Regions from separate parts of the Variovorax sp. GW821-FHT10B04 genome, predicted to be linked through region 2. Evidence: predicted binding sites of a transcription regulator. Region 2 holds the regulator's gene; the other holds the start of a gene.
What was found. Region 2 encodes sigma-54, which starts transcription at its own class of promoters, with help from an activator protein. Its sites were predicted from a motif close to TGGCANGNAANCTGCTTT; they were not measured.

Region 1 (16,071 bases), on a different contig from region 2:
ATCTTCCTCAGCGACGATCTGACGACCCAGATCGGCACGATGGCGCTGCTGCCGCAGGTGCTGCGCGCCGTGCAGGTGCCGGTGATCGCGGCCGGCGGCATTGCCGACGCTCAGGGCGTCAAGGCCGCGCTGGCGCTGGGCGCGGCCGGCGTGCAGATCGGTACGAGCTACCTGCTCTGCCCGGAAGCCACCACCACCGCGCTGCATCGGGCGGCACTGAAGAGCCCGCGCGCGGAGCACACCGTGCTGACCAACCTGATCACCGGACGGCCTGCACGCGGCATCCCCAATCGCCTGATGAACGAGCTCGGACCGATCGGCGAGGCCGCACCGGCGTTTCCGCTCGCCACAGCCGCGCTCGTGCCGCTGAAGGCCGCTGCCGAAAAGCAGGGCCGCGACGATTTCTCGACGCTGTGGTCGGGCCAGAACGCATCCGGCTGCCGCGAGATCCCGGCCGCCGAACTGACGCGCCTTCTCGCAAACGCCTGAAGGTGCGACGCCAAGCCGCGGCCCGATGCCGCGCGCATCCGCTGGCGCACCGATCCGTCAGCGGATGAGTGGGTGCCTCAGCGCACCAGGTCGCGCTGCGCCAATGCGGCTTCCAGGCTGCCGATGCGCGCACGGGCCGCCGACAGACGGGCCTCCAGTTCAGCGATCCGGCTCGCCTGTTTTTCTGCGCTGCTCGCGAGCCTCCGTTTGGAGATTTCCTGCGCCGTACCGTGCAGCGCCACGACCGCGCCATGCGCGTCCCGCAACGCCGCGCCGCGCGCCTCGAGCCATCCCCGCCGCCCACTGGCATGGATGTACTCGAGCTCCAGCGTGTAGGCCTCGCCGAGGCGGATGGCGCGGCCGACCGTGCGCTCGAACCGGAGCCAGCTTTCGGGGCTGAAGCACGACGCATGCTCGCCCAGGCTGGGTGGGGCGAGCGCCGGATTGCGGCCGAAAAGCTCATAGAGCTGCATCGACCAGGTCGTCGTGTCGCTCGCCACATCGAATTCCCAGCTGCCGATCTGTCCCAGCGTCTGGGCCTGCTGCAGATCGGCTTCGCTCTGACGCAGCAAGGCGCAGGCCTTTTCGGTCTCGAGCGCCTGTTGCTGAAGCTGCGCCTTCATCTCGTGAAGGCGGCTCACATCCGTCACCTGGACGATGAAGCCGAGCACCTTGCCGTTCACGACATGCGGCAGATAGTTCACGAGACCGGGTCTTTCCGGGCGCCGCGAATCGACCGGCATGCGATCGAACTCCTGCGGAATACCCTGCAGCACACCGCGGATGTAGGGCTCGCTGCGAGCGAAGAGTTCGGGACCGAGCAGGTCGCGCAGCGAACTGTCGAACAGCTGCGAGGCCCGCACATCGAACCATCGCTCGTAGGCCTGGTTGGCAAACCGGCACTGCAGGTCGCGGCCCCAATACGACAGCATGGACGGCAGGCTCTGCACGATGGCCCACACGGGATCGTTGAAATCGATCGGCGAGTCATCGTCCATGGCAGGTTCTCCCGGTCATCTCGGTGTGGCGACGAAATCACCGCCATCGCCGGCATGCATCAGCGCTCGTTGAAATGCTACGGTAAATTTCGGCGCCGACGAAGAGCGTCCGTCACGCGCTGAAGATCGGGCACGGCGGCGCCCGGCCTGCGGCCAGCACAGGCGCATTCTTCAGATGCTATGGTGTGCGGCCGCCACGAATGAGCCCTCAGGGCCTCGTGCGGCGTTTCAAGCAACATTCGAACTGCCAAACATGAATTCAGGGGATATCGAACTGCTGGTCATTGCACTCGTCAGCGTGCTGGGACTGGTCGCACTCATCGTGTCCAAGCCCAAACTGCATCCGCTGCTGGCCCTTCTGGTCGTCTCGGCGGCCGTGGGCCTGACCACCGGCATGCCGCTGGACCGGCTCGTGCGCGCCATCTCCGACGGTGCCGGCAAGACGCTGGGAGCGGTCGGCCTGGTCGTGGCACTGGGCGCCATGCTGGGGAAGATCCTGGCGGACTCCGGCGTCACGGACAGCGTGGCCAACGCCATCGTGAGCCGCTCTTCGCGCAGGGCCCTGCCCTGGGCCATGAGCGGCGTCGCTTTCATCATCGGCATCCCCATGTTTTTCGAGGTCGGCCTGGTCGTGATGCTGCCGCTGATCTTCGGCGTGGCTCGAAAACTGGAATCCGAACAACCCGGCAGCGGATCCGCCTATGTCTACGTGGGCGTGCCGGTGATCGCCGCACTCGCGGCCATGCATGGCATGGTGCCGCCCCATCCGGGCCCGTTGACCGCCATCGCCACGCTGAAGACCAGCGTGGGCGCGACCATGCTCTACGGCTTCATCGCCGCGATCCCAGCCATCGTGCTGGCCGGCCCGGTATACGGCGCCTTCATCGCGCCTCGCCTGACCGTGCGGCCGGACGACGCCCTGGTCGCGCAGTACGCGCCGGATGCCGACCACGGCGCGGCGTCGGCACCAAAAACTTCGCCCCCCATCGGCCTCGGGCTGCTCACGGCGCTGCTGCCCGCCTTGCTGATGCTGTTCCACGCGCTGGGCGAAGTCGTGCTGGCCAAGGGCTCGCCCCTGCTGCACGTCGCCGCCTTCGTGGGCAACCCGATCATCGCCATGCTGCTCGGCGTGATCTTCGCGGTCGTGGCCTTGAAGCCCGGCCAGCCCGAGGCGGTGCGCAAGGCGCTCAGCCAGAGCGTCAAGCCCGTCGCCAACGTGCTGCTCATCATCGCGGGTGGCGGTGCATTCCAGCAGGTGCTGACCGACGCCCATGTCGGCGACGCCATCGTGCACATGAGCCATCAGCTTGCACTGTCGCCGCTGCTGCTCGGCTGGCTGATCTCGATGTTGCTGTCGGTCTCGACCGGTTCGGCCACCGTCGGCATCGTGGGTGCGGCCGGCCTGCTGGCGCCGCTCGCGGCTTCCGGCACGACCGTCAACCAGCCTTTGCTGGCCCTGTCGATCGGATGCGGCTCGCTGTTCTTCAACTACGCGAATCACGCCGGCTTCTGGCTGGTCAAGGAATCGTTCGGCATGAGCATGGGCGAGGCGACCAAGACCATCTCGGTGGTCCAGTCCATCGTCGCGGTGGTCGGGCTTGTGATGGTGCTGCTGCTGAACCTGCTGCCGCCCCTGGTTTGAACGGGCCGCCCGCCGTCGCACGAAAGAACAACGCCTGCTGGCTGCACGACCGTGACCCCTGGAACCGAGGCAAGTCCATCCCCCACGAGCCACCGCGCCAGACAGGCACCCCGAAATTGCCATGAATCAAGAGGTTAGAAGTCCTATGCGTATCGCCACCTGGAACGTCAATTCCCTTACCGCACGCCTGCAGCATGTGCTCGACTGGCTGATCGCGAATCCGGTCGATCTGCTGTGCCTGCAGGAGCTGAAGATGACCGACGACAAGTTCCCGCTGGAAGTCCTCAAGTCGGCCGGCTACGAAGCCGCGGTGTTCGGCCAGAAGACCTACAACGGCGTCGCCATCCTGAGCCTCGCGCCGACACGCGACATCGTGCGAAACATCACCGGCTTCAGCGACGAACAATCCCGCGTGATTGCGGCAACCGTCGACACGCCGGCCGGACCGCTGCGCGTGGTGAACGGCTATTTCGTCAACGGCCAGGCACCCGGCAGCGACAAGTTCGCCTACAAGCTGCAATGGCTCGACGCGCTGCGCGAATGGCTGCGCGCCGAGATGGCCGCACATCCGAACCTGGTGTTGCTGGGCGACTTCAACATTACGCCCGAGGACCGCGACAGTTTCGATCCGGTGGGCCTGCGCGAGACCATCCATCACACGAGCGAGGAACGCGCGCATTTCCAGTCGCTGATCGGCCTGGGGCTGACGGATGCCTTCCGGCTGTTCGACCAGCCCGAGAAGAGCTTCTCCTGGTGGGACTACCGCATGCTGGGCTACCAGAAGAATCGCGGGCTGCGCATCGATCACATCCTGATCAGCGCGCCGTTGGTGCCCCAGGCGACGAGCTGCGTGATCGACCGCGTTCCGCGCAAATGGGAAAAGCCCAGCGACCACGCGCCGGTCGTGCTCGAGCTGACGTTGGGCGCCTGAGTCCGGCGATTCCGGTGGCATTGCGGCGTACCCGACGACCTCCCGCGTGCTGCGGGAAGAGCGCCGGGCCGCGCGGCTACGACTATTCCAGGCCCAGTTCCTGGATCTTGCGCGTGATGGTGTTGCGGCCGATACCCAGCTTCTGAGCGGCTTCGATGCGGCGGCCGCGCGTGTTGGCCAGCGCGGTGAGGATCAGTCGCGATTCGAAGCGACGCGACAGCGCATCCCAGACATCGGTGCGGCCGGCAGCGAGCAGCGTCTGGGCTTCGAGTTCCAGGCCGATCTCCCAGCCGCCGAGCGCACCCGCCTCGATGGGAGACGAGACGACAGCTGCCGGCGACGACACCGCGGCGGCCGAAGGCGCCAGCATCGCGTCATGCTCCACCGCCGTCGCAGGCATTGCGGCAACGGGCACTGCAGCCAGCACCGGAGCGGCCGCGGCAACAGGCGCGGCTGCGGGCACTTCGCCAGGCTGCACGGCCATCACTTCGGGCGGAAGGTCCTTCGCCTCGATGAGTTGCGCCGGCGCCATGACCGTCAGCCAATGGCAGATGTTCTCCAGCTGGCGCACGTTGCCAGGGAAGCCGAAGGTCGCGAGCCGTGCCAGCGCGGCATCCGAGATCCGCTTGGGCTCGACGCCCAGCTGCTTGGCACTCTGCTGGAGGAAGTGACGGGTGAGCGCAGGCACGTCCTCGCCACGCTCGCGCAGCGCCGGCAGGCGCAGGCGGATCACGTTGAGGCGGTGGAACAAGTCTTCGCGGAAACCGCCGAGCTTGACGCGTTGCTCCAGGTCCTGGTGGGTGGCCGCGATCACGCGAACGTTGGCCTTGACCGAGTTGTGGCCGCCGACGCGATAGAAATGGCCGTCGCTCAACACGCGCAGCAGGCGCGTCTGCAGATCGAAAGGCATGTCGCCGATTTCGTCGAGGAACAACGTGCCGCCTTCGGCCTGCTCGAAGCGGCCGCGGCGCATGGTCTGGGCGCCGGTGAAGGCACCGCGCTCATGGCCGAACAGTTCGCTCTCGAGCAGATCCTTCGGGATGGCGGCCGTGTTGATGGCCACGAAGGGACCGTTGGCGCGTGGCGAGTGCTTGTGCAGCGCGCGTGCCACCAGCTCCTTGCCGGAACCCGACTCGCCGGTGATCAGCACCGTCACGTTGCTCTGCGACAGGCGGCCGATCGCGCGGAACACGTCCTGCATCGCCGGCGCCTGGCCGAGCATCTCGGGCGCGGCGGCCATGCGCTCTTCGGCCACTTCTTCGCGCTGGCTTTCGTCCACCGCACGGCGGATGAGTTCGACGGCGCGTGGCAAATCGAAAGGCTTGGGCAGGTATTCGAAGGCGCCGCCCTGGAAGGCCGAGACGGCACTGTCCAGGTCGGAAAACGCCGTCATGATGATGACGGGCAAGCCGGGGTGCTTGGCCTTGACCTTGTCGAGCAGATCGAGACCCGAGCCACCCGGCATGCGGATGTCGCTCACCAGGACCTGCGGCCCCTGCATTTCATCGTCCGCCGCCACTTCGAGGGCAGCCAGTACTTCGCGTGTATTGGTGAAACTGCGCGTAGGGAGGTCCTCGCGCAGCAACGCCTTTTCCAGCACGAAGCGGATCGATTGGTCGTCATCTACTATCCAGATCGGCTTCATGCAGCTCCTTGTCGCCTTGCTGCTATGGCAGCGGTATCAATATTTTGAAATCGGTCCGGCCCGGTACGCTGTCGCACTCGATCACGCCATGGTGCTGTTGCACGAAGGTTTGCGCGAGCGTCAGCCCCAGTCCCGTTCCACCATCCCTGCCGGACACCAACGGGTAAAAAATGCGGTCCTTGATCGCATCCGGTACACCCGGTCCGTTGTCGATGACATGCAATTCCAGTGCCAGTCGATACCACTGCTTGTTGAAGATCACCTGACGGGCGATGCGGGTCTTGAAAGTGATGCATGCGTCGCCTGCCGCGCGGCGCTCCGCCAGGGCCTGCGCGGCGTTGTGGACGATGTTCAGCGTCGCCTGGATCAGTTGCTCGCGGTCACCGCGAAACTCCGGGATCGACACGTCGAAGTCGCGCTCGATGTGCAGGTCGCGCGGGAATTCGGCCAGGATGACCGAGCGGACGCGTTCGCAGACCTCGTGGATGTTGACGTCGCCGACCACGTGCGGCCGGCGGTGCGGCGCCAGCAGCCGGTCGACCAGCGTCTGCAGCCGATCGGCCTCGTGGATGATGACCTGCGTGTATTCGATGAGGTCGCGTGACTCGACCTCCATCTGCAACAGCTGCGCCGCGCCGCGGATGCCGCCGAGCGGATTCTTGATCTCGTGCGCCAGGTTGCGGATCAGCTCCTTGTTCGCCTGCGCCTGATCGAGCAGACGCTCTTCGCGGTCCTGCCGTACCTGCTGCTCGAGCGGCGACATCTCGATGACGAACTCGCCGGCCTTGTCGCCCTGCGCCAGCGTGACCTGCACGGGCATCAGCTCGTGGTTCACGCGACGCAGGAAGGCTTCGTAGCGCAGGGTGGCGAAATCGTTGCTGCGCGCGCCATCGACGGCCGTGCGCAACACGTGCGGCTCGTGGAAGCAGGCGCCGAACTGCGAGCCTTCGAGCGTGCGCCGCGAGGTGCCGAGCGCGTCCTCGAGCGCCGCGTTGGCGAACAACAGGGTGCCATCGCTCTTGATCACGCCGATCAGCGTGGAGAGCAAGTCGAAGGTCTGAAAACGTTTGGATGCCGCTGCGGGCTTGCCGAATGCCATGGTCAAGGGGTACCGGTAGAGGGTTGCAGCCGGCCGAGTTCGCGCCGGATGCCTGCGATGTCCATGTCGTTGCGTGCGATCTCTGCCTTCATGTCGGCCACGCGGTCGAGGTACTTCTGATAGTTGCGGCCCTCGGCGCCTTGTTTCTCGGGCTCGCCGTTGTTGTAGTCGCGCTGCAGATCGGCGCGACGCGATTCGGCCTTGCGAAGCTCGGCTTCGAGGATGGAACGGGCTTCGCCGTCGCGCGAACGCTGGTCGGCGCCTTCGACCCGGGGACTGCCCGCCGGCGCCGAAGCAACGGCCGAACCCGCAGCGCCCGCGCCGGCGGGCCGCGTGCCACGGACCACCGTGACGTTGCCGCCTTCCATCACCTTGCAGCCGCGCTCCTGGGCCAGGGCCGCGTTGTTCGTGTATTCATTGCCGCAGCGCCAGACGCGCTCCTGCGCGTGAAGCGGCAGGGCCGCCATGGCAACGATGCCGGCGAACGAGAGCAAAAGAGTCTTCATGGTCCTCGAAGTCTGGAGCACAGCGCAGAAGCACGCATTCTCGTGCAACCGAAAAACAGGCCGATGTCGGGCTCTCCGGCCTCCGTGCACCAACGAAAAAGGACGGCTTGCGCCGTCCTTGCGTGTGCTGAAAAGCCTTGGCTTACAGCGAGTAGTACATGTCGAATTCGACCGGGTGCGTCGCCATGCGGAAGCGCGTGACTTCCTGCATCTTGAGGTCGATGTAGGCATCGATGTACGCGTCGGTGAACACGCCGCCCTTGGTCAGGAATGCGCGGTCCTTGTCGAGGTACTCGAGGGCCTGGTCGAGGCTGTGGCAGACGGTCGGGATCAGCGCGTCTTCTTCCGGCGGCAGATGGTAGAGGTCCTTCGTTGCAGCTTCGCCCGGATCGATCTTGTTCTCGACGCCGTCGAGGCCGGCCATCAGCAGCGCGGCGAAACCGAGGTACGGGTTCATCAGCGGATCGGGGAAGCGCGCTTCGACGCGGCGGCCCTTGGGGTTGGCGACGAACGGAATGCGGATCGAGGCCGAGCGGTTCTTGGCCGAGTAGGCCAGCTTCACCGGGGCTTCGAAGCCGGGGACCAGGCGCTTGTAGCTGTTGGTGCCGGGGTTCGTGATGGCGTTCAGCGCACGAGCGTGCTTGATGATGCCGCCGATGTAGTGCAGCGCGAATTCCGACAGGCCTGCATAGCCGTCGCCGGCGAACAGGTTCTTGCCGTCCTTCCAGACCGACTGGTGCACGTGCATGCCGGAGCCGTTGTCGCCGACGATGGGCTTGGGCATGAAGGTGGCGGTCTTGCCGTACGCGTGGGCCACGTTGTGGATCACGTACTTCTGCAGCTGGACCCAGTCGGCGCGCTGGATCAGCGTGCTGAACTTGGTGCCGAGTTCCATCTGGCCGGCGTTCGCCACTTCGTGGTGATGCACTTCGACCGGGATGCCCAGCGATTCGAGGACCAGGCACATTTCAGAGCGCATGTCCTGGAAGCTGTCGACCGGCGGCACCGGGAAGTAGCCACCCTTGACGGCGGGACGGTGGCCGCTGTTGCCGTGTTCGTATTCCTTGTCGGTGTTCCAGGAAGCTTCTTCGGAATCGATCTTCACGAAGCAGCCGGACATGTCGTTCTTCCAGCGCACGCCGTCGAACACGAAGAATTCGGGTTCCGGTCCGAAGAAGGCCGTGTCGCCCAGGCCCGAGGCCTTCATGTAGGCTTCAGCGCGCTTGGCCAGCGAGCGGGGATCGCGCTCGTAGGGCTTGCCATCGGTCGGGTCGATCACGTCGCAGGTCAGGATCAGCGTCGTTTCTTCGAAGAACGGATCGATGTTGGCGGTGTTCGGGTCGGGCATCAGCTGCATGTCCGAGGCTTCGATCCCCTTCCAGCCGGCGATCGACGAGCCGTCGAACGCATGGCCCGAGGTGAACTTGTCTTCGTCGAAATGGGAGACCGGCACGGTGACGTGCTGTTCCTTGCCACGGGTGTCGGTGAAGCGGAAGTCGACGAACTTGACCTCGTTTTCCTTGACGAGCTTCAGTACATCGGCGACGGTCTTTGCCATCAGTTTCTCCTGGTTGGATGGGTTGTTAGGATTACGAAGGGGTGGAATGCAGTTTCTGTGCCATTGAAGGCAGAGGCGAATGTCGCACGGCAGCGCACACTATCACCAAAACAAAGCGTCAATTCTTCAATTTGGTGCTTGTATTTTTATCGCACCAATTCAGGGCCAAGACGAACATCGAAGGTGCGCAGACCCGCCAGCAAATCGACGTACGCGGCGTTCATCGCGTCACGGGCGCCCTTCACGCCGAGTTCGATGTGACGGCCGTGCTGGGGGTGGTCGACGCTGGGCAGGCTGAACACCTTCACGCCCGGATGCGCCTTCTCGATGGCTTCCATCAAAGGCGTCAGCGTGGCTTCCATGCCCCCATAGACGATCACGGATTTCTCCGCTGCGGCGCCGAGCGCGAACAAGGGCGCATAGCGCGCGTCGAGCACCGATTCGATCATCGGCCATGCCATCACGGGAAAGCCCGGAACGAAATGCACGTCGTCGATGCTGAACCCGGGAATCTTGTTGTACGGATTGCGGATGATTTCGGCACCAACCGGGAACACGCCCATGTTGAGCCGGTGCACGTTGTCGGGCCGATCGGGCTCGTAGACGGTGCCCTGCTCGCGCGCGGTGTCCTGCATGCGCTCACGGATCAGCAGCTCCGCCTCGGGATGGAGCGCAAGGGGCCGGGCGAGTGCGGCCGCTGCGCACTGGCGCGTGTGGTCGTCGGGCGTGGCGCCGATGCCGCCGGTGGAAAAGACGATGTCGCCCGAAGCAAAGGCCCGTGCCAGCGCAGCCGTGATGCGCGCCGGCACATCGCCGACGTACTCCGCCCAGTCCAGTTGAAGGCCGCGCGCTGCGAGCAGCTCGATGACCTTGGGCATGTGCTTGTCGACGCGCTTGCCGGACAGGATTTCGTCACCGACGACGATGAGGCCAAAGGCACGGGTCATGGATTTTCCCAGTGGGATGAAGCCGTGCGGTCCGGAATGGCCGCCTCGGCGAGGGTGGTTGAAACAGCCGGAACCAGGGCCGCGCGCTGGGCACGCAACTGCGCCAGCGCCTCCAGGCAATAGTGCGCGAACCAGAGTGCGGAGAAGGCGAAGACGAGCGTGTAGATCCAGATGGCAAGCGGCACGAGCACGAAGAACGCAGCGACGAACAGCAGCCCCGACGCCCAGATGACACTCGGCGCAGCGCCGAGATAGCCACACAGCACGCCAATGCACAACAGAGGCAATCGGTGCGCGCGCAGCACAGCCGAGCGCTCCTCGGCGTTGGCATGCTCGGCCAGCGCGTCGAAGCTCATCACCCGGTAAGTCAGCCAACCCCAGATCAGCGGCGGAAGGATCAACACCAGCGGCGGAATGAGCCACAGCGGCATCGACACGACCAGGGCCAGCAACGCCAGCACCGTGAGCCCGATCGACCGCGCGACGCTCCAGAACACCGAAACACCCTTGCCGCGCTGCAGGCCGGCAAAGCGCCGCTCGGCCACCAGCCGCGTGAGCGCCGGTGCCATCAGCCCTGCCACGATCAACAGAGAAACGACGACGATCACCGGCGTGGCCGCGAACACCACGACCAACGGCGCCAGCACCTCGGTCATGTGGGTCGAGAACAACCCGCCGATCCATCCCCAGAAGCTGGCCAGCAAGGGCCAGGCGTCGAGCGCAGCGCGTGTGCGGGCAACGCTCGGCGCCCAATAGAAGTAACCCAGTCCGGCCGCAAGCAGCGCCATCAGCAACAGCGGCGCCAACGACAGCATGATCACCCGCGGGCGCAGGCAGTACGCGGCGGCACGCCAGAAGGAGTCGAGAAGAAGACGCATCGGTACCGAGAATAACGCCCGGCGATGTCAGCGTCGGCCGGCCAGCCGCATCAGGCCCCGCCATTGCTGCGACCAGAAGCCGCGGCCATAGTCGCGAAGACGCCCTTGTGCATCGGGCTCGACCTGGTCGCGAATGCCGGTCGGGTCGTAGCGCGGCTCGAAATTCACCGTGCGAAACAGCATGTCCCACCACGGAAGCAGCACGCCGAAGTTATGGCCACCCAGTGTCGATGCGCCCTTCGACTCGTGGCCGAGGCCGATGCTGTGATGCAGCCGATGGAAACGCGGGCTGATCCACAGCCGTTCGCCGATGGCACCGAAGCCGACGCGCAGGTTGGCATGCTGCAGGCTCTCGCTGAGCTGCATCAGCGCGACCAGCGCGATGAACTGACCGGGCGCCACGCCAATCAGTTGCGCGACGATCACGATGATCGTGTCGTGGATGGCATCGTCCAGCAGATGATTTCGGTTGTCGCTCCACATCGTCATCTGACGCTGCGAGTGGTGCAGCGAGTGGAGCCCCCACCACCATCCGAAGTGATGCTGCCCGCGATGGATCAGGTATTCGACGAAGTCGAGCACCACGAGGTACACGGCGAACGCCACCCATGGCACGTCGGTGACGCCCGGCCACAGTTCGTCAAGGTGAAGCGAACCCCAGCCGTGGCTGCGCAGCAGGCCCAACGTGTCGTCGAACACCGGCTGCAGCAGGAAGAACATGCCGAGCCGGAACAGCCCGAGCCGATGGATCAGCGTGTAGAGAACATCGGTGCGGATGGCGCGCCTGTCGACCACCGGCTCGGCGGGCCGCCAGCGCTGGAGCGGCCCGATGACCGCGACGAGAATCGCGATCTGGATCAGCCCGACGAGCACCCAGCCCGTCGCGTCGAACGCCTCCTCGACCCAGCCGCCGAGGCCGACTGCGTACACCAGCGGCTGCACGACGGCCTCGAACAGCCATTGCTGCGCGCTCACGAAAATATCGGTCAGCCACTCCATGGCAGGCGGTGTCTATGCGTTCTTTGAAACTCAGGGATGCGATGCGATCCAGCCTTGATAGGCCGGATGCTGCCGCAGCGTCTCGAAGCAGAAGCCCTTGGCCTTCAAGCCCACGATCAGCGGTTCGAGCACCGCAGGCGCCCAGGGTTCCTTGCGTGACCAGATGCCGAGGTGTGCAAGCAGCACATCGCCCGACTTGATGTGATCGAGCGCCTGCTGCAACAGACGCGCATTGCTGAAAGTCTCGCTGGGCAACTCGTCGCCCAGAAATCCGGCCGGCGACCAGCCCGCATGCGCATAGCCGCAAGCGCGCGCGGCGGCGAGCAGATTCGGCGATGTCTTGCCGCCAGGCGCACGGAACAACGGCAACGGCTTCTTGCCCGTGATCTGCGCGAGCCGATCGCTCGACTGCCGGATCTCGGCGCAGTACTGCGATGCACTCCACGAGAAAGTGCGTCCGGCTTGCGGGCCAGCCGACGGCTGGATGCGGAAGCGGGGCTCGCCGCCTTTTGCAGTGGGCTCGTCGCCGCGCCAATAGACATGGTCGTAGGTGTGCGACGCGAATTCGTTGCCTTCGGCCGCGCGCGCCTTCCACCAGGGCGCCCAGTGATCGTCCAGGCTGTTGCCGTCGGTCTGCGTCCGTTCTGCGGCAGCGAAGAAAGTCACCCGCACGTTCTGGCGATGCAGCACATCCGCGATCAGCGGTGCAACGCCCATGTGGCCGGTGTCGATGGTCAGGTACACCGGCTTGGCGCAAGCGCCTTCGGCCTGCGCGCCTGCCGGCAACCATGCCAGCGCCAGCAGCGCCGTCAGGGCGACGCCCGCCCGGCCGCGACCCTTGGTGACCTCAGCGCGGGGCATGCTCGAGCGTCCATACGCCGTGCGGCGAGCGCCCGACGTTCACGGTGCGAACCACGGCCTTGGCACCCGCCAGGTCGACCACGCTGAGCCGCTTGGCCCAGCGCGAGGTGACGAAAAGCGTCTTGCCATCGGCGGACAGGTCCATGCAGTCCGGGCCACCCGGCACCGGATAGCTCTCGATGACCTTGAGCGTGCGCAAGTCGATGCGGCTGATGGTGTTGGCGACGCGATTGCTCACGAACACGGTCTGGCCGTCACCACCTGAGCGGAACGCATGCGCGCCCTTGCCCGTGAGAATCTTGCCGACCGCCACCGGTTTCTCGCCCGCCACGTCGAACACCTGCACACCGTCGCTGCCCGTCAGGCCGACCAGCAGCGTGCGATCGTTGTGGACACCGAAGATATCTGCCGGCATCGCACCCGTGGGCGTGCGCCAGCGGATCTTCTGCGTGGCCAGATCGATGGCGACCAGTTCGTCGCTGTCCTGCATCGTCACATAGGCCACAGTGCTCGCCGCATCGATCCAGATATGGCTGGGCGTCTTGCCCGTCATCACGCGGCTGGCCAGTTTGAGGTCCTTGCCGTCCCAGCGGTAGATGTCGACGTGGTTCAGGCGGTTGCCGGCGGTGACGAACCACTTCATGTCACGCGAGAACTGCAACTGGTATGGATCGATGATGCCGTAGACCACGCGCTGGACCGCAGCCGTCCGCGGGTCGAGGAAAGTCAGTGAATCGCCGGCCGAATTGGCCACGATGACCGACTTTTCGTCCGGCGTCATGTACAGGTGATGCGGCTCCTTGCCGGTCGGAATGCGTTGTTTCTCGGTCCAGCTGACCGGGTCGATCACGCTGACCGTCGCATCGAGCGAGTTGAGGACGAAGAGCGGAGGCCTTTGCTCGGCCACCGCAGGCAGGACGAAGGCCGCAAGGGCGAGCAGGATGGCCGCACAGCGGCCGATCGATGAAGAAGGAGCTTGAGTAGCTTGCAAAAGGAGAGTTCCGTGACGGCGAGCAATGGGGACTTTAACGCCCGACCCTGGCGGTCGGCTGACCTCAGCGCGCGGTTCGCAGCGCATCCACCTGTTCGGCGGTGAGCCAGCGCCATTGCCCCGGCGCAAGGTCGTCCGGCAGGCTCAACCCGCCGATGCGCGACCGATGCAATGCCTCGACACGATTGCCGACTGCCGCGACCATGCGCTTGACCTGATGGTACTTGCCCTCGGTCAGCGTCAGCCGCAACTGGAGCTCGCCGGTCGCCTCGCAAGCGGCTGCGCGTACGGGCTTGGGATCATCGTCGAGCACGACACCGGCCAGCAACCGGTCGACCTGCGATGCATCGACCGGATGCTTGGTCGTCACGTCGTAGACCTTCGGCACATGGTGCTTGGGCGAGCCCATGCGATGGATGAACTGGCCGTCATCGGTCAGCAACAACAGCCCCGTCGTGTCTTGATCGAGCCTGCCGATCGCCTGCACACCCTGCACCGCACCCTTGTTGGGCCGCAGCCGCAGCGGTGACGGCAACAGCGTGTAGATGCTGGGATAAGTCGAAGGCTTCTGCGAGCACTCCGTCCCGGCCGGCTTGTGGAGCAGCAGGTACGCTTTCTCGTGGTATTCCCACGCCGTGCCCTGCACCGTGAACCGCAACCCTTCGGCGACGGCCACCTCGGCCGCCGGGTCGCCGATCGCATTCCCTTCGACGGTGACCCAGCCCTGCTGAACCAGTCCCGCACAGACGCGTCGCGTGCCAAAGCCCTGGGTATAGAGAATTTCCTGAAGCTGCATAGAAAACGGGAAGTCTGCCAGTCCAGCTGGCATGTTGAGAATCGGACCTTGCCTAGTATCCCAGCGCCAGCCCGGTGTTGCGCCGTGGATCGTTGGCGCCGTAGTAGCGATTGCGCCCCACCGGCCGGCCTTCCAGCGACGGCGCGCCAATGATGATCGCAGCCAGGTGATTCGCCGGCTGCGCGTCCCCGAACTTGTGGCCCATGCCGAGCAACAGCTTGCGTGTGTCGGGGCTCACCGTGTAAGGCTCCAGATTGGTCACGCCCGGCTGCCACTGCTGGTGGAAGCGCGGCGCATCGACAGCCTCCTGCACATTCATTCCATAGTCGACGGCGTTCAGGATCGTCAACAGCACCGCCGTGATGATGCGGCTGCCGCCCGGTGTGCCCAGCACCATCACCGGCTTGCCATCCTTCGACAGGATGGTGGGACTCATGGAACTGAGCGGCCGCTTGCCAGGCGCAATCGCATTGGCTTCCCCCTGGATCAGTCCGTAGAGGTTCGGAACGCCGGGCTTGGATGTGAAATCATCCATCTCGTTGTTGAGCAAGACGCCTGTACCCGCCGCCATCACGCGCGCGCCGAACCAGTCGTTGAGGGTATACGTCACCGACGCCGCATTGCCCCATCGATCGACGATCGAATAGTGCGTCGTGTTGCTTCCCTCGTGCGGCCCGACGCCAGGCTTGAGCTCATCTGAGATCGCGGCCTTCTGCGGATCGATCGCCGCCCGAATCCGCGCGGCGTAAGCCTTGTCCAGCAGGCGGCTCACCGGATTGGTGACGAAGTCGGGGTCGCCGAGGTAGGTGTTGCGGTCGATGTAGGCATGCCGCATGGCTTCGATCTGGTAATGCGTGCCCTCAGCGGAGCGATAGCCCAGGTCGCGCAACGGATAGCCTTCCAGGATATTGAGGATCTCACAGACGATCACGCCACCGGAACTGGGCGGCGGAGCGGAAATCACCCGGTAACCACGGTAATCGCATTCGATCGGCGCCAACTCGCGCGTGGCATACAGGTCGAGATCGGCCTGCGTGAGGATCCCGCGACCCGCACGACTCGAGGCGACCATCGCAGCGCCGATCGAACCCTTGTAGAAGCCATCCGGCCCGCTCCGAGCGATCGCCCGCAGCGTGTTGGCCAGGTCCTTCTGCACCAGGCGTTCGCCCACATCGAAGGCCTTGCCCTTGTTCAGAAGGATCGCGCTGCTGGGGGCATCCTTTGCGAAATCGGACGTTGCAGTGGCCAGCATGTCGACATCGCCCTGTTCAAGCACGAAGCCTCCGTCCGCCAATGCGATGGCTGGCGCCATGAGCTGCTTTCGCGGCATCGTCCCATATCGGGTTCTTGCGAATTCGAGGCCCGAGACGGTGCCAGGTACACCGACCGCCAGATACCCCCGCGTACTGAGTCCCTTGACCACATTGCCATCTGCCCCGAGGTACATGTCCGGCGTCGCCGCCAAAGGAGCTTTCTCACGGAAATCGAGGAATGTCTTGCGCCCATCGGCCAGCTGAAGCGTCATGAAACCGCCACCGCCAAGGTTGCCTGCGGCTGGGTAGACGACGGCGAGCGCATAGCCGACGGCGACCGCGGCATCCACAGCGTTGCCACCCGCCTTTAACACGCTGACGCCGACACGTGTAGCAAGATGTTGAGCGGTGACAACCATTCCGTGCTGGGCAGCGACGGGTGCCTGTGACGCAGCGTGCAGCAGAGGGGTGAAGCCCA
Region 2 (16,071 bases):
GAGGCGGGCCTGTCCGACACCGTGGGCTATGCCAATCCGGCGCAGGTGCGGCGGCTGTTCCGCCGGCTGCGCGCCGAGATCGGCGAGCGTGCGGGCGCCGCCCACATGCACAACACGCGCGGCCTCGGCCTCGCCAACTGCCTGGCGGCCTACGAAGAGGGCGTGCGCACCTTCGACGCGTCGCTCGGCGGCCTGGGCGGCTGCCCGTATGCGCCGGGCGCATCGGGTAACGTCGTCACCGAAGACCTGGTCTTCATGTTCGAGGCCATGGGCGTGCGCACCGGCATCGACATCGACCGGCTGATGGCGGCCCGCGTGCCGCTGATGGCCGGTCTTCCGGGCGAACCGGTGTACGGCATGACGCCCGAAGCCGGCCTGCCCAAGGGCTTCCATGCGACACCAGTCACCGAGGAAAACAAGAATGTCTGAATCCAGGCCGCTCCCGTATGCCGGCATCCGCGTCGTCGAGTTCACCCACATGGTCATGGGGCCGACCTGCGGCCTGCTGCTCGCCGACCTGGGCGCCGAAGTGATCAAGGTCGAACCGATCGAAGGCGACAACACGCGCCGGCTGCTCGGTTCCGGTTCCGGCTTCTTCCCGACCTTCAACCGCAACAAGAAGAGCATCGCGCTCGACCTCAAGAAGCCGGAGGGCGTGGAGGCCGCGCTGCGGCTGATCGCCACCGCCGACATCGTCAGCGAGAACTTCAAGCCCGGCACCATGAAGAAGCTCGGGCTCGACTACGAGACGCTGAAGAAGCTCAACCCGCGGCTGATCTACGTGAGCCACAAGGGCTTCCTGCCCGGCCCCTACGACCACCGCACCGCGCTCGACGAGGTGGTGCAGATGATGGGCGGCCTGGCCTACATGACCGGCCGCGCCGGCGACCCGCTGCGCGCGGGCACCAGCGTCAACGACATCATGGGCGGCATGTTCGGCGCGATCGGCGCGATGGCGGCGCTGCGTCAGCGCGACCTCACCGGCGAGGGCAGCGAGGTGCAGACCGCGCTGTTCGAGAACAACGTGCTGCTGGTCGCGCAGCACATGATGCAGTTCGCCGCCACCGGCCGCGCCGCCGACCCGATGCCCAGCCGCATCTCGGCATGGGCCGTTTACGACGTGTTCACCGTGAAGGACGGCGAGCAGATCTTCCTGGCCGCGGTCAGCGACAAGCAATGGAAGATCTTCTGCACCGCCTTCGGCCTGGAGGACATGCTGGCCGATCCGCGCCTGAAGACCAACAACGACCGCGTGCTGGCGCGCGAATGGATGATCCCGATCCTGCGCTCGCATCTGGCCGAACGCAGCGCGGCCGAACTCAGCGACGTGTTCGAGCGCAACGAGCTGCCTTTCGCGCCGATCACCAAGCCGCAGGAGCTGTTCGACGACCCGCACCTGAACGCGACCGGCGGCCTGGCGCCGGTGCGCATGAACGACGGCAGCATGTCGAAGGTGCCGCTGCTGCCGCTCACGATCGGCGGCGAGCGCCCCGGCATCCGCCATCAGCCGCCAACGCTCGGCGAGCACGGCGAGGCGTTGTTGCGCGAGGTCGGCTACAGCGATGCGGAGATCGACCGCTTCAAGGCCGAGCAGATCACCGCCGTGGGACCGACGCACGCGGCCTAGCGTGCGCTGGCCGCCTTTTCGGCCTTCTCCGGTTCCGCGGGCTGCCAGCCGCCACCCAAGGCACGGTCCAGGTTGATGCGTGCCGCGAGCTGGTCGGCGCGCAACTGGAGTGCGGTCTGCTCGGCGCTGAACAGGTTGCGCTGTGCGTCGAGTTCGTCGAGATGCGATGCATAGCCTTCGCGGTAGCGGTTGCTCGCAACGCGCAATGTCTCCTGCAGCGCGCTGCGCTGGGCTTCGACCTCCACGCTCTGGCGGGCGAGTTCGTCGATGCCGGCCAGTTGGTCTTCGACTTCGCCGAATGCGGTGAGCACCGCCTTCTCGTAAGCGGCGAGCGCCTGCTCGCGCCGCGCGTCCGACGCCCTGACCTGCGCACGCAGCCGGCCGCCGTCGAACAGCGGCGCGAGCACGCTGCCACCGATGCTCCAGAGCTTGAACGGATCGCCGGTGAGGGCGGTCGAGCTGATGCTGCCGAGCGACGCGGACAGCCGCAGCGACGGCAGCAGCTGCGCGCGGGCTGCAGCGAGCTGCGCATCGCTTGCGACGAGCTGCGCCTCGGCGCCGGCGATGTCGGGGCGCCGGCGCAGCAGGTCCGACGGCAGGCCGGGAGCCGGCAGCGGCGCAAGCCGCAGCGCGGTCAGCGCGACGCCGCGCGGCACCGTGCCGGGCGCGGCGCCGGTCAGCAGGCTGATCGCATGCTCCTGCCGGCGGATCGCGAGCTGCAACTGGGGGATCACCGCCGCGGTGGCGCGGTACTCGGCCTCGCTCTGCTGCGTCTCGAGCGCGGAGGTGTAGCCGCGTTCCTGCCGCGAGCGCGCCAGCTTGAGCGCCGAATCGCGTGCGGCCAGCGTGCGTTGCGCCACGTCGAGCCGCGCATCGAGCGCGCGCAGGTTGACGTAGCCGGCGGCGGTGGTCGCGGCCACGCTGAGCGCGGCACTGTCGCGTGCCGCTTCGCTCGCGGTGAGCTGGGCGCTGGCGGCCCGGTTCAGTGCGTCGACGTGGCCCCAGAGGTCGACTTCATAGGACGCCTGGAACTGCGCCACGCCATCGTTCGAAAGGTAGGGCTTGCCGGTCGCGGCACTGACCTGCTGGCCGCGGCTGCCGCTCGTGCCGAGGTTGAGCGTCGGCGAGTCCGCGGCACGCTGCACGTCGCCGAGCGCACGGGCTTCGGCAACGCGGGCCGCGGCGGCGCGCAGGTCGGTGTTGTGCGCCAGCGCCTGCGCGACCAGCCCGTCGAGCACCGGATCGCCGAAGTCGCGCCACCAGCCGGTCTGCAACGGCGCGCCGCCGGCGGCGTCGCGCTGGCCCTGCCACACGGCGGGGATGGGCGCGTCCAGCGTGGCCGCGGTCGGCGGCGTGCTGCTGCATGCCTGCAACAGCGCCATCGCCACGCCGCCGAGCGCGAGCTTGAGCGTCGCACCGGGACGCAGCGTCCCTTGCGTCCCCCGCGTCGAGGGACGGCGTGTGGCGGTCTTCATGGCTGGCCTTCCGCGCCGCTGCGCGTGTCGACGCCCACCACCACCGACATGCCGGGCCGCAGGCGCATCGCGATCGCCTGGTCCGGGTCGACCGCGATGCGCACCGACAGGCGCTGCGGGATCTTGGTGAAGTTGCCGGTGGCGTTGTCCTGCTTGATCACGCTGAACTCCGAGCCGGTGGCCGGCGAGATGCGTTCGACGTGACCGGTGAGCCGTGCATCGGCCAGCGCATCGACGTGGAAATGCGCGGGCTGGCCGGGCGCCATGCGCGCGGTCTGCGCTTCCTTGAAGTTCGCCACCACCCAGATCTGCGAAGGCACGACGGCCATCAGTTGCGTGCCGGGCGTCACGTACTGGCCCAGCTTGACGCCGACCTCGCCGACGTGGCCGTCGCGCGGCGCGCGGATCTGCGTGTTCTCGAGGTCGATCTCGGCGAGCTTGACCGCCGCGCGGGCCGATTCGACGGATGCCTCGACCGCACCGCGGTTGACGATCACGGTGCGCAGGTCCTGCGTGGCGACGGCGTGCCCGGCCTGCGTCTGCTGCGACGTGGCCTCGGCCTGCTTCACGGTGGCTTCGGCCTGGTGCAGCGCGGCCTCGGTCTGGTCGCGCTCGCGCTGCGACAGGGAGCCGTCCTGCGCGAGCGGCGTGGCGCGCCGCATGTCGGCCTGGGCTCGCGACAGCTGGGCACGTGCGTTCAGCAACTGCGCCTGCGCGCTCGCGATCTGCGCCTGCGTGCTGCCGATGGCGGCTTCGCGCGCCAGCCGTGTCTGCGCCGTGTTCGCCAGGTTGGCCTCTTGCGCGGCGAGCGCGCTGCGCGCCTGTTCGAGCTTCTGGCGATAGATGCGGTCGTCCAGCTTCACCAGCACCTGGCCGGCCTTGACTGCCATGTAGTCCTGCACTTCGACCTCGGCCACGTAGCCGTCGACCTTGGGCGCGACGATGGTCACCATGCCGCGCACGAAGGCGTTCTCGGTGGTTTCGGTGCTGGTCTGGAAGGGCGGCAGGCGCCAGGCGTACAGCACCAGGCCCACGCAGAGCAGGGTGGCGATCAGCACGATCCAGGTGCCGCGCGAACGAAGGGTTTTGCTGAGTGTTGACATGAGAGGAAAGCGATCAGGAAGAAGCGGCGGGTGTTGCGGAGGTGGCTGGCGCTGCGCGCCGCGCGCGGTGCCAGCGGTGCGTCTTGACGCCCGCGAAAACGAGGAAACCGAGGGTCGAGACCAGCGCCACGGTGTGGAACAGGTCGTTGTAGGCCATCACGTAGGACTGCTGCGTGACCTGCTGGCTCAGCAGCGTCAGCGCCTGGCCGGTGCGGGCGGCGGAGTCGTTCAGCGTCGATGCATAGGCACCGCCCAGCTGGGTCAGGCGCTGCACGACCTGCGGGTCGGACAGCTGCAGATGCTCCACCAGTTGCCCGTAGTGCAAGCGCTGGCGGTCGATCACCAGCGTGGCCAGCCAGGCCTGGCCGATGAGCCCGGCCAGCGCCTGTCCGCCGCTGAAGACCGCGACGAAGCTGATCAGGTTCTTCATGCCGCCGGCGATCACATGGCCGAAGCCCTGCACCACCGCGGACGCGAGGAACATCGAGGTCGCGACGGCCAGCAGCGTTTGCGAGACATAGAGATCGTGCGGCCGCGTGAGCACGGTCGAATTGCCGTCCATCCAGGCCGCCACCATGATCAGCACCAGGGCGGTGTCGCCCAACAGGGCGAATTTGCCGGACGGCAACACCAGCAGCGCGGCAAGAAAGCCGAGGGCCGTGCCGATCGTCACCCAGACGAACAGCAGGTGCATCTGGTCGTTGGTGAAGCCGAGCGTGTTCATGAGCCCGACCGCGCCGATGGTCTGCTCCGACAGCACCACGCGAAACAGCAGCGTGGCGCCGATGAAGCGCAGCATGAACGGGGTCATCAGCCAGCGCAGGTCGATCATCGGCTTCTCGCGCTGCAGTTCGATCGCGACGTAGATGCCGAAGCACAGCACCGCACCGGCCAGGCACATGCCGAGCCAGGGCGTGTCGGTCCACCAATGGAGCCGCCCCTGCGTCAGCACCACGCACAGCAGCGCCAGCGCCAGCGCGTACAGCGCGAAGACGAAGCCGTCGCCTTTCACGAACATCTGCTGCGTGGGCATCGGCCGGATGCGCACCACGTTGATCGCCGCGACGCACAGGATGGCGAGTGCCGTGTCGACCATGTTCAGGCCTTGCCACTGGCCCAGCTGCAACAGGTCCTCGGAAATGATGCGTGACATCGGCGCCCCGAGCTGCAGCACCCCGAACCCGAGCACGACGCCGACGAAGGCCTTGGGCGGCGGGAAAGCCTGGATCATGTAGAGGAAGGTCAGGCTGCTGAGCGGCGCGGCGACCAGCCCCAGTGCTGCGCGCACCAGCACGGCCGAGCCCAGGTGCTGCGCGAACAAGTGCGCCATCGCCATCAGCAGGTAGACCGGAATGACGACGTCGGCAAAGCGGCGCAGGCCGTATTGATAGCGCACCTTGGTCAGCAGCAGCGAGGCCGAGATGTTGGTCGCGTAGTAGGCGGTGGTGAGCCAACTGGCTTCGGTGGCGGTTGCGCCCAGCGCACCCTGCACGCCGGTCAGATTCGAATTGACCAGGTTCACGCCCAGCCCTTGCGTGATGGCCAGCAGCAGCGACACCGCGCCCATGGCCAGGCCTTCGCTCAACACATAGGGCGGCGCAGGTAGCGGGGCGGCCGGTGCCGGCGGTTCGGCGATGTTCTCGGGGACGCGCTCGTCGAGCTCGCCGGCCGGGTCTTCGGCGATGCGTGCGTCGCTGTCCGGTGTCGTGCTCATGGCTGCGGCGCCCTGGTTGCCTTGCGCGCCAGCGGCATCACCAGCCCGTCGACGAAACGGGCGATCGAGGTGCGCGTGACTTTCTGACTGCGCGTGTTGTAGCGGTACAGGATCATGGCCGGCACCAGGTCGAGCAGCAGGTCCATGTCGTCGGGCACGCCGATCTCGCTGCGCGCCACGGCGCGTTCGACCAGTGCGCGCACCTTGGCGCGCCGCGCGGTCAGCCGCTCGGGCGCGACCTTCTCGGTCCAGGCCATGTGCTGGCGCACATTGCCCAGCATCTCCTGCACGGCCACCTGCATCACGTGGTTGCCGATGCCGTAGTAGTGCTCGTAGATCTTGATCAGGTCGTCGCGCAACGTGCCGGTGTCGACTTCCACGTCGATCGGCGAGTGCAGCGTGAGCGCATCGGCCAGCAGTTCGTCCTTCGACTTCCAGCGCCGGTAGAGCGACGCCTTGCCGGCACCTGCGCGCTGGGCCACGGCGTCCATAGTGACCGCGTGGATGCCGGATTCGCCGAGCAGCTCCATCGCGGCGCGAAGAATGTTGGCATCGAGTGCGGCATCGCGCGGACGGCCCGGCGGCGGACTGGCAAGAGGCTCGGACATGAGAATTAGTGAACGGATTAGTTTCGAAACTAAATTGTATCGAAATATCGAACACGCTGCCGAAAATCCAAGGGTTAACCCGGGAGCCTGTCGGCTTGCAGCCACAGCGCTCCGGATAATCCATCGCCATGGACCGCCTCACCCAGCTCGAATCCTTCGTGTCGATCGCCACGCGCGGCAGCCTCACGGCCGCGGCGAAGGCCGAGGGCGTGGCGCCGGCGATCATGGGCCGGCGCATCGACGCGCTGGAAGAGCGGCTCGGCGTCAAGCTGCTGCTGCGCACCACGCGGCGCATCACGCTCACGCACGAGGGCAGCGCCTTCCTGGAGGACTGCCAGCGCCTGCTGGTGGAGTTCGCGAATGCCGAGGCGAGCGTGAGTGCGGGCGGCGTCAAGGCCAGCGGCCATCTGCGCGTGACGGCGCCGGCCGGCTTCGGTCGGCGCCACGTGGCGCCGCTGGTGCCGCGCTTCCACGCGATGCATCCCGAGGTGACGATCTCGCTGAACCTGAGCGACCGCGTGGTCGACGTGGCGGGCGAGAGCTTTGACTGCGCGGTGCGTGTCGGCGACTTGCCGGACTCATCGCTGGTGAGCCTGCGCCTGGCCGACAACCGGCGCCGCTGCGTGGCAACGCCCGGCTTCCTGCGGCGCCATGGCACGCCCCGGCATCCGTCCGACCTGGCGCGCTACGACTGCCTCACGCTGTCGAGCGATGCGTCGCAGACGCGTGGCTGGGCGTTCCGGATGCCGGCCGCGGAGGAAGGCGGCGAACGCGAGGTGGTGCACCTGAAGCCGGACGGGCCGCTCGACTGCAGCGACGGCCAGGTGCTGCACGACTGGTGCCTGGCCGGACACGGCATCGCCTGGCGCAGCACCTGGGAGGTCGAGGCCGAGATCGAGGCCGGCCTGCTGGTGCCGGTGCTGGACGACTATGCCGCTGCGCCGAACGGCATCTACGCCGTGTTCCCGCAGCGCAAGCACCTGCCGCTGCGGGTGCGGCTGTGGGTCGATTTTCTGAAGGCGGAGTACGCCCGTCCCGACTTCTGGGCCGGCACAATGAAGGCGCCCACGATATTCCAGGAACCTCCGCGATGACCCTCGAAGCGATCCTTGCCTACCTGCACCTGCTGGCCATCCTCACGATGGTCGTCTTCATCTCCAGCGAGGCCGCGCTGTGCCGCGTGCAGTGGCTCAATGCCGCGGTGGTCGAGCGGCTCGCCAAGGTCGACCTGGTCTACGGCATCGCCGCCATCATGGTGCTGGCCACCGGCATCGCCCGCACCGTCTGGGGCGTGAAGGGCACGGCCTGGTACTGGACCAACCCGCTGCTGCACGTGAAGCTCACGCTCTTCATCGTGATCGGCGTGATCTCGATCTTTCCCACGCTGACCTACATGCGCTGGCGCAAGACGCTGCGCAACAGCGGCACGCTGCCCGCCGAAGCCGACATCAAGAAGACCCGCAAGCTGGTGATGGTCCAGGCCCACCTGATCGCCGTGATCCCGCTCGTCGCCGTCTTCCTCGCCCGCGGCTTCGGCAAGTAGCCCCCGCCCGCATCCCGCCCGTCTCATCCCCTTCCAGGAACACCGCGGAACCGGCTTTGCCGGGCCGCTGGTGTTGCCCCCGGAAGGGGGTTGGCGGTGCTACGCGAAGCGAGCAAGCCTGGGGGAGAGCCAAGCTTCACCGCGGAACCGGCTTTGCCGGGCCGCTGGTGTTGCCCCCGGAAGGGGGTTGGCGAAGCGACACGAAGTGCGCGAAGCCTGGGGGGTTAACCTTTACTCAAGCAGGTCTTCATGAACGCCTTGCGTTCGTCGCCCTTGAGCGCCTTCGCCTTCGGATCGGCGTTGCAGCTCTTCATCTTGTCCTGCTGCGTGACCACCGTCGGCTTGGCCGACAGGCAGGTCTTCATGAATGCCTTGCGTTCGTCGCCCTTCTTGCCGGTGGCGTCCTTGTTGCAGGTCGCCATCTTGGTCTGCTGGGCGGTCGGCGCCTTGTCCTGCGCGTGCGCGGCACCGAACGAGAGGCTCAGGCCGAGCGCGGCCAGGGTGAGAAGCTTTTTCATGGGTCGGTGTCCTTGGAGTGAAGGTTGAAGAAAGCCGGTCGGGCTGCTGTGGCTAACGGCTCAGCCGCGATACCGGATGACCAATATCGAGGGTGGTCGGGCATGCCCCGGTAAAATCCCTCGATGCTATTGGTCAAACAGGAGCTGCTCGCGGCCTTCGCGCGCACGCTCGATTCCTTTTCCCCCGGTGCCGGCGTCAAAGCCGTGTTCGAATCCCCCAAGGTGGCGGCGCATGGCGATTTCGCGAGCACCGTGGCCATGCAACTCGCCAAGCCGCTCGGCCGCAAGCCGCGCGATCTGGCGGAGGATCTCAGCGCTGCATTGCGCGCCACGCCGGCCTTTGCCGAGTGGGTCGAGGCGATCGAGATCGCCGGCCCCGGCTTCCTGAACATCCGCCTCAAGACCGCCGCCAAGCAGCAGGTGGTGCGCGAGGTTCTGGCGGCGGGCGACCGCTTCGGCAAGCAGCCGGCCACCGGCGCACGCGTGCTGGTCGAGTTCGTCTCGGCCAATCCGACCGGCCCGCTGCACGTCGGCCACGGACGGCAGGCTGCGCTGGGCGACGCTATCTGCAACCTGCTCGACACGCAGGGCGCCGACGTCTACCGCGAGTTCTATTACAACGACGCGGGCGTCCAGATCCAGACGCTGGCCAACAGCACGCAGCTGCGGCTCCAGGGCTTCAAGCCCGGCGACGCCGAGTGGCCGAGCGGCGAGAAGGCAGCGGCCTACAACGGCGACTACATCGCCGACATCGCGGAAGACTTCAAGGCGAAGAAGACCGTGAGCGCCGACGACCGCGCCTACACCGCGAGCGGCGACATCGACGACATCGACTCGATCCGCCAGTTCGCCGTGGCCTACCTGCGCCGCGAACAGGACCTCGACCTGAAGGCCTTCCAGGTGAAGTTCGACAACTATTACCTGGAGTCCAGTCTCTACACCAGCGGCCGCGTCGCGGCGACGGTGCAGAAGCTGATCGACGCCGGCAAGACCTACGAGCAGGACGACGCGCTGTGGCTGCGTTCGACCGACTACGGCGACGACAAGGACCGCGTGATGCGGAAGAAGGACGGCACGTACACGTACTTCGTGCCCGACGTGGCGTATCACATCGCCAAGTGGGAGCGCGGCTTCCACAAGGTCGTCAACATCCAGGGCACCGACCACCACGGGACGATCGCGCGCGTGCGCGCCGGCCTGCAGGCGGCCGGCGTCGGCATTCCGGCCGGCTACCCCGACTACGTGCTGCACACGATGGTGCGCGTGATGAAGGGCGGCGAAGAGGTCAAGATCAGCAAGCGCGCCGGCAGCTACGTCACGCTGCGCGACCTGATCGAATGGACCAGCACCGACGCGGTGCGCTTCTTCCTGCTCAGCCGCAAGCCGGACACCGAATACACCTTCGACGTCGACCTGGCCGTTGCCAAGAACAACGACAACCCCGTCTATTACGTGCAGTACGCGCATGCGCGCATCTGCTCGGTGCTGGCGGCCTGGGGTGGCGATGTCGCCACGCTCGGCGGCGTCGACCTGTCGGCGTTGCAAAGTCCGGCCGCCCAGGCGCTGATGCTGCTGCTGGCCAAGTACCCCGAGATGCTGACCGGCGCGGCCAAGGATTTCGCGCCGCACGACGTCACTTTCTACCTGCGGGAACTCGCCGCCAGCTACCACAGCTACTACGATGCCGAGCGCATCCTGGTCGACGAGGAACCGGTCAGGCTGGCGCGGCTGGCGCTGGTCGCTGCGACCGCGCAGGTGCTGCACAATGGCCTCGCGGTCCTCGGCGTGAGTGCGCCGCGCAAGATGTGATTCCCTCCTCTCCACCATGAAACAACGACAACGCGGCAACACCGTCATCGGCCTGATCATCGGCATCGTCTTCGGCCTGGGCGTGGCGCTGGGCATCGCGGTCTACGTGACCAAGGTGCCGATACCGTTCATGACCAAGACCCAGCGCGGCGGTGCCGAGCAGGACGAGGCCGAGGCGCGCAAGAACCGCGACTGGGACCCGAACGGTCCGCTGTCGGGCAAGCCGGCCCAGCCGCGCAGCCCGGCACCGGTGACGGCCCAGCCGCCAGTCCAGGCGCAGACGCAGCAGCCACCGGTGCAGCCGCCATCGATGCAGCAGCAGCCGCAGGTGTCGTCATCGCAGCAGTTGCCACAGGCGCCGCCGCCGCAGAGCGTCACGGCATTGCCGAACCAGCAGCTCACCGGGGCGCCGATTCCGTCGATCGTGCCGCGCACCAGCCGACCGGTGGAAGTCAACAACGGCGGCCGCCCGTCGGCCGATCCGCTCGGCGATCTGGCCCGCGCGCGTGCTTCGGGCACCGCGGGCACCCCGGACAGCGGTGGCGCGAGCGCCGCCGAACCCTTCATGTACTTCGTGCAGGCGGGGGCGTTCCGCACCACCGAAGATGCCGAGGCGCAACGCGCCAAGCTCACCCTGATGGGTGTCGAGGCGCGTGTCACCGAGCGTGAACAGGCGGGCCGGACGGTCTACCGCGTGCGCGCCGGCCCGTTCAACAAGAAGGACGACGCCGACCGGCTCAAGGATCGACTCGACAGCGGCGGGCTCGAAGCCGCGCTGGTGCGCGTCCAGCGCTGAGTCCGCCGTTCGGCCGCGGGAACTCCGCGCCCGTTTGGCGGCTCTTTCAGGCCACAGGAGAAACTTTTCAATGAAACGCCGTGATTTTTCGCTGACCGCAGCCTCCCTCGGGTTGCTTCCATTCGCCTCCCGGGTGAACGCCCAGGGCGCTGCGCCCAAGGCCGGCACCGACTACATCGTGTTGGGCAAGCGCGCCCCCGTCGAGTCGCCCGCCGACAAGGTCGAAGTGGTCGAATTCTTCTCGTACAACTGCCCGCATTGCGCAGCGTTCGAGCCCCGCCTCGAACCCTGGATCAAGACGCTGCCGCCGCATGTGTCCTTCAAGCGCATCCCGGTGCCCTTCGTCGGCAACGACACGGAAGTCAAGCAGCGCCTGTACTACACGCTCGAGGCGATGGGCAAGGTCGACGAGTTCCAGCTGAAGATCTTCCAGGCAATCCACGGCGAGCGGCAGCGCCTGTTCGGCGACGACGCGATCCTGGCCTGGGCCGCGAAGCAGCCGGGACTGGATGCCAAGAAGTTCGGCGATTTGTTCAAATCCTTTACCGTTGTCGGCAAGGCCAAGCGAGCGACGCAGGTCACGGCCGATTACCAGGTGGCCGGCGTGCCCGCGCTCGGCGTGGCCGGCCGCTGGTATGTAGACGGCGACACCGCCGGCAGCCTCGAGAAGGCGCTCCAGGTCTGCGAGTACCTCGTCGGCGAAGCGCGCAAGGGCTGAAGTTCCTCGCCGGCATCGGCCGGGCACACGCTGCTGAAGCCCGCCTCGGCGGGCTTTTTCACTTGCGCGTCTTCGGGGGACTTTTCACAGACGCATACAATCGTTCAGCAAGTTTCGTGCCTTTATGAACAGAACCTTCTCCTCCTTCATCCCCGTCGTCCGCGCTGCCCTGTGCGTGCTCGCCTTGGCCGCGCTGTGGCCGGCGGCCCAGGCCGAGAAGGCCGATCGGGCCAAACCGATGAACATCGAGGCCGATGCGTTGCGCTACGACGACCTCAAGCAGACCAGCGTGTTCACCGGCAACGTGGTCGTGACCAAGGGCACGATCATCATCCGCGGCGCGCGCATCGACGTCCGGCAGGATCCCGAGGGCTACCAGTACGGCGTCGTTACCGCAGCGCCAGGCAAACTTGCGTACTACAAGCAAAAGCGCGACACCGGTACCGACGAGTGGACGGAGGGCGAGTCCGAAGTCATCGAATACGACAGCCGCGCCGACAACGTCAAGTTCATCCGGCGCGCCGTGATGCGGCGCCTGCTGGGTGCCACGCCGAACGACGAAACGACCGGCGCACTGATCATCTACGACCAGAGCAACGACACCTTCACCGTCAACGGTGCGCCGATGCCGCCGGATGCAAGCATCGCGACCGGTGAACGCGGCAGCCGCGTGCGGGCGATCCTCACGCCGAAGGCGGCCGCCTCGGCGCCGGCCGGTGCGGCCACACCGACACCCGCACCGGGCACCGGCCTGCGGTCGACCACCACGCTGGGTGGCGGGGAACCACGCAAGTGACGGCCGCTTCAACGACCCTCCCGTCTTCCCGTGCCACCGAGCCGGGCAGCCGCCTCGAGGTGCGCGGGCTGCAGAAGAGCTACGGCAGCCGCAAGGTGGTCAAGGACGTGTCGCTCGACGTGCAGAAGGGCGAAGTCGTCGGGCTGCTCGGCCCGAACGGCGCCGGCAAGACCACGTCCTTCTACATGATCGTCGGGCTGGTGCGCGCCGATGCAGGCGACATCACCATCGACGGCGAGCCGATCGCGCACATGCCGATCCACCGTCGGGCACGCATGGGCCTGAGCTATCTGCCGCAGGAAGCGTCGATCTTCCGAAAGCTGTCGGTCGAGGAAAACGTGCGCGCGGTGCTCGAGCTCCAGACCGAGCCCGACGCGGCCGGCCGCCCGGTGCCGCTGTCGCGGCAGCGCATCGAGGAGCGGCTGAGCGAACTGCTGAACGACCTGCGCGTGGACCATCTGCGCGCCTCGCCCGCGCTTGCGCTGTCCGGCGGCGAACGCCGCCGCGTCGAGATTGCGCGCGCACTGGCCACGCAGCCGCGCTTCATCCTGCTGGACGAGCCTTTCGCGGGCATCGACCCGATCGCCGTCATCGAGATCCAGCGGATCATCAGCTTCCTCAAGGAGCGCGGAATCGGCGTGCTGATCACCGATCACAACGTGCGCGAGACCTTGGGCATTTGCGACCACGCATTCATCATCAGCGACGGGCACGTGCTCGCGAAGGGCACACCATCAGAGATCGTCGACAACGCAGAGGTGCGGCGCGTGTACCTCGGCGAGCATTTCAGGATGTGATGGCACATACGCAGGTTCCACACGCCGCATGAAACAGGGCTTGTCGCTGCGCGTTTCGCAGCATCTCGCGCTCACGCCCCAGTTGCAGCAGTCGATCCGGCTGCTGCAGTTGTCGACGCTCGAGCTGAGCCAGGAAGTCGAGCAGATGCTCGACGAGAACCCGTTCCTCGAGCGCACCGCGGAAGAAGCGGCGCGCGAGGAATTCGGCGTGGACACGGCCGATGCGCCGCCGCCGCGCGACGACGATTTCAGCCCCGGGGCGTCCACCTCGTCCTCGACGACCACGGAGACTTCCACCACCACCGAGGCCGAACCGGCGACCGTCGACGCGGTCGAGGCGCAGCCCGACTGGGAAGGCGACGGCACGGTCGAACTCACACCCGACGACAGCGAGTGGGGCGGCGACGCACCCGCGCGCAACAACAACCTGGGCGACGACGAGCGTGCCGATGCCACCGAACTGGCGCGCAGCCAGGAGTCGCTGCAGTCCTTCCTGCATCGCCAGGCGCTGAGCCTGCGGCTCGGCGAGAACGACCGCGCGGCGTTGCGCTTCCTGATCGAGTCGCTCAACGACGACGGCTACCTGGAAGACACGCTGCCCTCGCTGGCCTCCGGGCTGGCGGGCGACGACAACGACCAGTTCGACGACCTGGTGCATCACTTCCAGGTCGCGCTCGGCCTGCTGCAGAGCCTGGAGCCGGTCGGTGTCGGGGCGCGCGACCTCGGCGAATGCCTGTCGATCCAGCTCAAGGCGCTGGCTTCTCCGCAGGACGACGACGAAGAGCGCCAGATCCGCAAGACCGCCATCGCCATCTGCAAGCAGCCGATGGAACTGCTGGCGCGGCGCGACTTCAAGCGCCTGGCCACGCTCACGCGCAGCAACGAGGACGAGGTGCGCAGCGCGCTGCAGCTGATCGCCACGCTCGAGCCCAAGCCGGGCCGGCGCTTCGTCGACGTGGAGCGCAACGTGATCGTGCCGGACGTGATCGTCACGCGCACCGGCCGCGGCACCAACATCAAGTTCAGGGTGATGCTCAATCCCGACGTGATGCCGCGCCTGCGCGTGCACGACATCTACGCCGGTGCGCTCAAGTCGCACAAGGGCGAAGGCAGCCAGGCGCTGTCGCAACGGCTGCAGGAAGCGCGCTGGTTCATCAAGAACATCCAGCAGCGCTTCGACACGATCCTGCGCGTGTCCAACGCGATCGTCGAACGCCAGAAGAGCTTCTTCATCCACGGCGAACTGGCGATGCGCCCGCTGGTGCTGCGCGAGATCGCCGACGAGCTCGGCCTGCACGAGTCGACCATCAGCCGGGTGACCACCGCCAAATACATGTCGACGCCGTACGGCACGGTCGAGCTCAAGTACTTCTTCGGCTCGGCGCTCGGCACCGAGACCGGCGGCAACGCGTCGAGCACGGCGGTGCGCGCGCTGATCAAGCAGTTCGTCAGCTCCGAAAGCGTGAAGAAGCCGCTGTCGGACAGCCAGATCTCGGAAATGCTGAAGGAACAGGGCATCGACTGCGCGCGCCGCACGGTCGCCAAATACCGCGAAGCGCTGCGCATCGCGCCGGCGAACCTTCGCAAGGCGCTCTGAGGTTCTTCCGCCCGGCTGCCGCGCGTCGGCGCGTCAGTGAACGCCGGCCGCGCGCCGGTCGGCCGCTTGCAGCACGGCCCGCAGTTCGGCCGGCTGAACGGGCTTGCGCAGCGAATGCCAGCCATGCGCCTTCGCGAGCTTGCGCGCAGCGCCGTCGATGTCGGCCGACACCAGCGCGATCGTGAGCGCGGGCTGGAGCGTCTGCAGCCGTTCGGCCAGCGCGATGCCGTCGAGTTCGCCGGGAAGCCGGATGTCGCACAGCGCCACGTCGACCGCATGCAGGTCGGCCAGCGCCAGCGCTTCGGCCGCACTCTCGTAGATGCGCGGCGTGGCGCCCCACAGGCGCAGCAGCGCGGCGAGGCTGTCCGCGACGACCGCGTTGTCTTCGATCACCAGCACGGCCAGGCCGGGTCGCAGGGCGTCGCCGCTGCGATCGATGTCGATGTCGTCGCTCGCGTGCGGCGGCTCGACGTGCAGCGCCGGCGTGTCCATGCCTGGCGGCGCCTCGGGAACCACGAAGCCGAACACCGAGCCGCGGCCGGGTACCGAGCGCAGCGTGAGCATCAGCCCGAGCTTCTGCGCGAGCCGGCGCACGATCGCCAGGCCCAGGCCATGGCCGCGCTGCAGGTTGCGCTCGGTGTTTCCGACCTGTTCGAAGTCGCCGAACACGCGGTCCTGCGCTTCCGGCGCGATGCCGATGCCGCCGTCGCGCACCTCGACGCGCCAGCCGCCCGGGCGCCGCCGGCAGGCCAGCAGCACCCGGCCGTGCGGTGCGAACTTGATCGCGTTGTCGACGAGGTTCGCAAGGATGCGCCGCAGCGACACCGGGTCGGTCCAGGCCACCGCGTCGGCCGGGCATCGCACGTGGATCCGGCCGCCGTCGTCCAGCCGGGCGAGATCGCGCAGCAACGGCGCCAGGGCTACGGCGGACGGGGCGAAGGCGTCGGCCGCAGCCTCGATGCGGCCGATC

Region 1: a site for sigma-54 is predicted at 8,914-8,931, ahead of glnA (type I glutamate--ammonia ligase). Genes of this name have one in related genera too.

The regions. Positions count from the first base shown of each region.
Region 1 covers NZ_JBWKNQ010000003.1:403,780-419,850, forward strand. Annotated here, with positions in the region: gene AC07PZ_RS10090 (NAD(P)H-dependent flavin oxidoreductase) at 1-489, shown strand, start outside; gene AC07PZ_RS10095 (PAS domain-containing protein) at 567-1,487, opposite strand; gene AC07PZ_RS10100 (GntP family permease) at 1,741-3,129, shown strand; gene xth (exodeoxyribonuclease III) at 3,275-4,060, shown strand; gene ntrC (nitrogen regulation protein NR(I)) at 4,143-5,705, opposite strand; gene glnL (nitrogen regulation protein NR(II)) at 5,728-6,804, opposite strand; gene AC07PZ_RS10120 (hypothetical protein) at 6,807-7,310, opposite strand; gene glnA (type I glutamate--ammonia ligase) at 7,453-8,868, opposite strand; gene AC07PZ_RS10130 (competence/damage-inducible protein A) at 9,015-9,815, opposite strand; gene AC07PZ_RS10135 (EI24 domain-containing protein) at 9,812-10,693, opposite strand; gene AC07PZ_RS10140 (sterol desaturase family protein) at 10,721-11,692, opposite strand; gene AC07PZ_RS10145 (polysaccharide deacetylase family protein) at 11,723-12,553, opposite strand; gene AC07PZ_RS10150 (YncE family protein) at 12,540-13,544, opposite strand; gene AC07PZ_RS10155 (pseudouridine synthase) at 13,609-14,340, opposite strand; gene ggt (gamma-glutamyltransferase) at 14,393-16,071, opposite strand, start outside.
Region 2 covers NZ_JBWKNQ010000002.1:583,817-599,887, forward strand. Annotated here, with positions in the region: gene AC07PZ_RS07760 (hydroxymethylglutaryl-CoA lyase) at 1-429, shown strand, start outside; gene AC07PZ_RS07765 (CaiB/BaiF CoA transferase family protein) at 422-1,627, shown strand; gene AC07PZ_RS07770 (efflux transporter outer membrane subunit) at 1,624-3,102, opposite strand; gene AC07PZ_RS07775 (HlyD family secretion protein) at 3,099-4,205, opposite strand; gene AC07PZ_RS07780 (MFS transporter) at 4,219-5,919, opposite strand; gene AC07PZ_RS07785 (TetR/AcrR family transcriptional regulator) at 5,916-6,527, opposite strand; gene AC07PZ_RS07790 (LysR family transcriptional regulator) at 6,656-7,621, shown strand; gene AC07PZ_RS07795 (DUF2214 family protein) at 7,618-8,070, shown strand; gene AC07PZ_RS07800 (PsiF family protein) at 8,295-8,588, opposite strand; gene argS (arginine--tRNA ligase) at 8,712-10,397, shown strand; gene AC07PZ_RS07810 (SPOR domain-containing protein) at 10,414-11,193, shown strand; gene AC07PZ_RS07815 (thiol:disulfide interchange protein DsbA/DsbL) at 11,264-11,911, shown strand; gene lptA (lipopolysaccharide transport periplasmic protein LptA) at 12,036-12,707, shown strand; gene lptB (LPS export ABC transporter ATP-binding protein) at 12,704-13,504, shown strand; gene AC07PZ_RS07830 (RNA polymerase factor sigma-54) at 13,533-15,101, shown strand; gene AC07PZ_RS07835 (ATP-binding response regulator) at 15,135-16,071, opposite strand, start outside.